Linked DNA regions of Variovorax paradoxus B4. The main gene of each other region encodes a partner of the protein of the gene in region 2 in a complex. Links are inferred from orthologs where the notes say so. Each region holds a gene or a part of one and is shown on either strand. Other genes may lie near its edges.

Region 1 (3,036 bases), 5.7 Mb from region 2 along the record:
AGTAAAAAAGGCGATCGATTGATGCAGCGCCTGGTACTGCGCTGGCCACGCGCCCGCCCGCTCGGCCTGCTGCTGCAGACCCCGGCGCATCGCGTGGTGCGGGTGCTGCTCGTCACGCAGTCGCACTGGCAGCTTCCTGAACACCGCTCGCGCCGGCGGCGTGTCTGAGGCGCGCATGCACCTCTCCCGCATCGAGGCGGAACTGCGCTACGAAGTGCATCGAAAAGCCCGTGCCCGTGGTGGAGTTGGCGGCCGCGGCGGGCCGAGACCCGTGATTGCCACAGATAGTTTGCTATAAAATATATAGCAAACTATCTGTGGTGGGCAAAGGATTTGCGTGGTTTTTATGCCATTAACCACGTTGCCCCCATTCTGGGCGCAAAAGGGCACCCCCGATTAAAATTGGTGCCCCCTTTGCGCAGCGCACGCGTCAGTGCGCCCCCTCTTTCATGCTGTATCCCGAAGAATTCGATGTGATCGTCGTCGGCGGTGGCCATGCCGGCACCGAGGCCGCGCTCGCGGCTGCCCGAATGGGCGCCAAGACGCTGCTGCTCTCCCACAACATCGAGACGCTGGGACAGATGAGCTGCAACCCGTCGATCGGCGGCATCGGCAAGGGCCACCTCGTGAAAGAGGTCGATGCGCTCGGTGGTGCGATGGCCATTGCCACGGATGAAGCAGGCATCCAGTTTCGCATTCTCAATTCGAGCAAGGGGCCGGCCGTGCGTGCGACCCGTGCGCAGGCCGACCGTGTGCTGTACAAGGCGGCGATCCGCCATCGCCTGGAAAACCAGCCGAACCTCAGCCTGTTCCAGCAAGCGGTCGATGACCTGATGGTGGAGGGCGATCGCGTGGTCGGCGCCGTCACGCAAGTCGGCATCGCCTTTCGCGCGCGCACCGTGGTGCTCACCGCCGGGACTTTTCTCGATGGCCGCATCCATGTCGGCCTCGACAACTACCAGGCCGGACGCGCGGGTGATCCGCCGGCCATCAGCCTGTCGGCGCGGCTCAAGGAACTGAAGCTGCCGCAGGGGCGGCTGAAGACCGGCACGCCCCCGCGCCTCGACGGCCGGAGCATCGATTTTTCGAAGTGCACCGAACAACCGGGCGACGGCATGCCGGGCGGGGCGGGGCCGATGCCCGTGTTCAGCTTCATGGGCCGGGTCGACATGCATCCGCAGCAGATGCCGTGCTGGATCACCCATACCAATGCGCGCACGCACGAGATCATCCGCTCGGGCTTCGACCGCAGCCCGATGTTCACGGGCAAGATCGATGGCGTCGGCCCGCGCTACTGCCCGAGCGTGGAAGACAAGATCAACCGCTTTGCCGACAAGGAAAGCCACCAGATCTTCCTCGAGCCTGAAGGCCTGACGACCAACGAGTACTACCCCAACGGAATCTCGACCAGCCTGCCGTTCGACATCCAGTACCAGCTCGTGCGCTCGATGCCCGGGCTGGAGAACGCCCACATCCTGCGGCCGGGCTACGCCATCGAATACGACTACTTCGATCCGCGCGAACTCAAGAGCAGCTTCGAGACCCGTTCGATCAAGGGCCTGTTCTTTGCCGGACAGATCAACGGCACCACCGGCTATGAAGAAGCTGCGGCCCAAGGCCTGTTTGCCGGCATCAATGCCGCGCTCCAATGCCGTGGCGAAGAAGCGTGGCTGCCGCGCCGGGATGAGGCTTATCTGGGCGTGCTGGTCGATGACCTGATCACCAAGGGCGTGACCGAGCCGTACCGCATGTTCACCAGCCGCGCCGAATTCCGGCTGCAGCTGCGCGAGGACAACGCCGACATGCGTCTGACCGAAGCAGGGCGCAAGCTGGGCTTGGTGGACGATGCGCGCTGGGATGCCTTCAGCCGCAAGCGCGACACTGTTTCACGTGAAACAGAACGCCTCAAGTCGATCTGGGTGAACCCGCGCAACCTGCCGGCGTCCGAATCCGAGCGCGTGCTCGGCAAGGCCATCGAGCACGAATACAACCTGGCCGACCTCTTGCGCCGGCCCGATGTGAACTACCAGACGCTGATGTCGCTGGACGGCGGAAAGTACAGCGCAGGGGCCGCGCTCAGTGAAACCGAGATCGAGCAGATCGAAATCTCGGCCAAGTACTCGGGCTACATCGAGCGCCAGCACGACGAAGTGGAGCGCGCTGCGCATTTCGAGAACCTGCGCCTTCCGGCCGATTTCGACTACAGCCAGGTCAAGGCGCTGAGTTTCGAGGTCCGGCAGAAGCTCGACAAGCACCGGCCTGAAACGCTGGGCCTGGCGTCGCGCATTTCGGGCGTCACGCCCGCCGCAATTTCCCTGCTGATGATCCATTTGCGAAAAGGCGGCCACAAGGCATTCAACCGCGACGCCGCCACGGAAGCCGCCGCAGAATCGCAGCCCGCCCAATGAGCGCGCCCATCGACACGCTGCGCCAGGGCGCGGCAGCCTTGGGCACGGCCTTGTCCGATCAACAAGCGGAACAGTTGCTGGCCTACGGCACGCTGATGCTCAAGTGGAACAAGGTCTACAACCTCACGGCGCTGCGCGATCCGGCCAGCGTGCTGACGCACCATCTGCTCGACAGCCTGGCGGCCGTGGCACCGCTGCAGCGCGAATGGGCAGGGAAGGGCAAGCTGCTCGACGTCGGTTCCGGGGGCGGCCTGCCCGGCGTGGTGATTGCCGTCATGCGGCCGGATCTCGAGGTGAGCTGCCTCGATGCCGTCGCCAAGAAGGCAGCCTTTGTCCAACAGGTGGCTGCCGAGCTCGAATTGCCCAACCTGCGCGGCCTGCACGCACGTGTCGAATCGCTGACGGGCAGCTATGAAGTCATCAGCTCCCGAGCCTTTGCCTCGCTGCCTGATTTCTTCAACGGATCCAAGCATCTGCTCGCGCCGGGCGGTGTCTGGCTGGCCATGAAGGGGAAAGTGCCCGCCGATGAACTTGCTGCCTTGCCCCAAGGTATCGCAGTGTTTCACGTGGAACAATTGACCGTTCCGGGCCTGGACGCCGAGCGCTGCATCGTCTGGGCGCGCCAAGA
Region 2 (2,955 bases):
AGACGCCGGCTTCGAAAAGCCCGCCCGGGATCGTGGGCGCACGCAGTTGCGCGGGCGCCGTGGCGGCCCACTCGCGCTCCGATCTGCTGCCGGGGGCCGGAGGCGGCGCCATTGGCGCGGGTGCGGCAGGCGCCAGCTTGCCGCCGCAGCCCCTGCAGAAATTGGCGCCCTCGCGGTTCTCCGCGCTGCACACCGGACAGATCAAGGCCATGACGACGGACTTCTAGGGAAAAACGATTTCAGGAAAACTGGCGGCGAAGAGCCGTCGAGGGCCGAATTGCGGAGCGGGCCGACCGGCCGGTGCTCAGGTCACTGCGACGCGCTTGGACCGGTGCGCCATGCGCTTGGCAATCACCGCGCCCAGCCCCATGGCAATTTCAAGGGCCAGGTTGGGCTGCCGGTTCGACATTTCCGCGAAGCGGATCGCCGTGAGGCGCCACACGCGGCCCGCGCCGGTGACCACCACATTGGCGGAATGCGGCTGGCGCGAGAAGAAGGAGCCTTCGCCCACCACCGATCCGGGCATGAGCACGGCCAGCTTCATCTGTTCCTTGCTGCTCACGCGGTGCACGCTGATCGCGCCGCTCTCGAGAAAGTACACCGATCGGTCGTGCGTGCCCTGCTCGATGAGAACGTCGCCAACGCCGGTGTCGATGGGCTGCAGGTAGCCCGCCAGCGTTTCCCACTGTTGTACGTTGAGCGTCAACGCAAAGGCGTCGTTGCTGCTGTTGTCCGCGATTGCGCGGCCCAGGTTCTGGATGGACATGCTTTTCTCAACCCCCGCTTCTGTGCCGGAGTATCCGCGAAGGGCGCGGTTTTCGGCTACAAGTCTTTACGTTTTTGAGGTCGGCTGTCTCTATTTGCCGATACAGAAGCGCGAAAAGATCACCCCCAGCAGGTCGTCGGCGCCGAATTCACCGGTAATTTCGTTCAGCGCGTTCTGCGCGAGGCGCAGCTCCTCGGCCAGCAGATCGAGCAGCTGCGCCTGCGCCGCCAGATGGCTCGCGGCCAGTGCCAGATGGATCTCGACCTGGCTCAGCGCCTGCACATGGCGCGCCCGCGCCAGGTAGACGCCCTCGGGCACGGCCTGCCAGCCGGCCATGGCCAGCAGCTGTTCGCGCAGCGCCTCGATGCCGAGGCCGGTCTTGGCGGACAAGGCGACGCCCCGGGCCGCGCCGTCCGCATTCGCCGCATTCGGCATTGGCGCGGCATCCTGCTTGTTCCAGACATCGAGCACCGGCACGCTCGCGGGCAGCTTCTGCCGCAGCCCGCGCAGGATCTCGGCGTCGGCGGCAGCGTAGTCGGGCAGGCCGGCGCGCGTCAGGTCGTGCAGGAACAGCACGGCATCGGCGCCCTCGATCTGGCCCCAGGCGCGGGCCACACCGATCTGTTCGACTTCGTCGCTGCTTTCGCGCAGGCCGGCCGTGTCCACCACGTGCAGCGGCACGCCGTGGATCTGGATGGTCTGCGACACCACGTCGCGCGTCGTGCCCGCCACCGCGCTCACGATGGCCAGCTCGGCGCCGGCCAGCGCGTTGAGCAGCGAGCTCTTGCCCGCATTGGGCTGGCCCGCGATGACCACCTTGATGCCTTCGCGCAGCAGCGCGCCCTGCTTCGCTCGCTGCTGCACCGCTGCCAGCTGCTCCTGCAACTTCACCAGTTGCCCGGCCGCATCGGCCTTTTGGAGGAAGTCGATTTCCTCCTCCGGGAAATCGAGCGTCGCCTCCACCAGCATGCGCAGATGGATCAGCGCATCGCGCAGCGCGTGGATCTCGCGCGAAAAGGCGCCCGAAAGCGAGCGCCCGGCGCTGCGCGCAGCCGCCTCGGTGCTGGCGTCGATCAGGTCGGCGATGGCCTCGGCCTGGGCGAGGTCGATCTTGCCGTTGAGAAAGGCGCGCTGGCTGAACTCACCCGGCTCGGCCACGCGCAGGCCGGGCAATCGCGGCCGGCCGGTGACCGGATCGGGCTCGGCGGCGGCCTCGAGGCAGCGCGCCAGCAGCAGTTGCAGCACGACCGTTCCGCCGTGGGCCTGCAGTTCGAGCACGTCCTCGCCGGTGAACGAATGGGGCGAGGGAAAGTGGATGGCCAGGCCGTGGTCGACCGGCTCTCCGGCCGCATCACGGAAGGGGAGGTAGGTGGCTTCCCGCGGCTTCAGCGGCCGGCCGCAGAGCGCGTCGATCAGCGGCGCGAGCCGGGCGCCCGAGACCCGCACGATGCCCACCGCCCCGCGCCCCGAAGCGGTGGCGATGGCGACGACGGGATCGGTGGTGCGGGCAAAGGTCATGGAAGCGCGATTCTTTCAGCAAAAAGACAAAAGGCCGCAGATGCGGCCCTTTGCGGGAGTGGCGGCGGCCGCTGCGGCTTATTTGCCCAGCACGCCCAGCCGCTTGTTGATGAACCACTGCTGCGCGATCGACAGCACGTTGTTGGTGATCCAGTACAGCACCAGGCCGGCCGGGAAGAAGATGAACATCACGCTGAACGCGAGCGGCATGATCCACATCAGCTTGGCCTGCATCGGATCGGGCGGCGTCGGGTTGAGCCAGGTCTGGAACAGCGAGGTGAGCGTCATCACGACCGGCAGGATGTACCAGGGGTCCGGTGCCGACAGGTCGGTGATCCAGCCGATCCACGGCGCGTGGCGCATTTCGACCGACGACAGCAGCACCCAGTACAGCGCGATGAACACCGGGATCTGGATCACGATCGGGAAGCAGCCGCCCATCGGATTGACCTTCTCGGTCTTGTAGATTCGCATCATTTCCTGCTGCATTTCCTGCGGCTTGTCCTTCAGCCGCTCGCGCATTTCCATGATCTTCGGATTGATGGCCTTCATCTTGGCCATGCTCGCGTAGGCCTTGGCGTTGAGCCAGTAGAAGGCCGCCTTCAGCAGCACCACCAGCGCCACGATGGCCCAGCCCCAGTTGCCCAGGATGCCGTGCAGCTGGTTCAGCA

The links. The genes of interacting proteins can lie anywhere in the genome.
Region 1: the proteins of mnmE (region 2) and mnmG are in contact, whole or in part, in a solved structure (PDB 9HIP), measured with the Escherichia coli proteins. The link is inferred for Variovorax paradoxus B4 from one-to-one orthologs.

Annotation. Positions count from the first base shown.
Region 1 is NC_022247.1:44,634-47,669, forward strand. Bases 1-2,928 are described here. They hold mnmG (tRNA uridine-5-carboxymethylaminomethyl(34) synthesis enzyme MnmG), read left to right. Parts: upstream 1-449; coding sequence 450-2,408; downstream 2,409-2,928. Other genes in these bases: VAPA_RS00210 (DUF1328 family protein), read left to right, coding at 1-22; VAPA_RS34770 (hypothetical protein), read left to right, coding at 22-168; rsmG (16S rRNA (guanine(527)-N(7))-methyltransferase RsmG), read left to right, coding at 2,405-2,928. Also shown: more of rsmG, read left to right, coding at 2,929-3,036. UniProt on the Escherichia coli protein: NAD-binding protein involved in the addition of a carboxymethylaminomethyl (cmnm) group at the wobble position (U34) of certain tRNAs, forming tRNA-cmnm(5)s(2)U34.
Region 2 is NC_022247.1:5,790,085-5,793,039, forward strand. What follows is about bases 71-2,917. They hold mnmE (tRNA uridine-5-carboxymethylaminomethyl(34) synthesis GTPase MnmE), read right to left. Parts: upstream 2,285-2,917; coding sequence 857-2,284; downstream 71-856. Other genes in these bases: VAPA_RS27045 (zinc ribbon domain-containing protein), read right to left, coding at 71-211; VAPA_RS27050 (Crp/Fnr family transcriptional regulator), read right to left, coding at 305-766; yidC (membrane protein insertase YidC), read right to left, coding at 2,363-2,917. Also shown: more of VAPA_RS27045, read right to left, coding at 1-70; more of yidC, read right to left, coding at 2,918-2,955. UniProt on the Escherichia coli protein: Exhibits a very high intrinsic GTPase hydrolysis rate. Involved in the addition of a carboxymethylaminomethyl (cmnm) group at the wobble position (U34) of certain tRNAs, forming tRNA-cmnm(5)s(2)U34.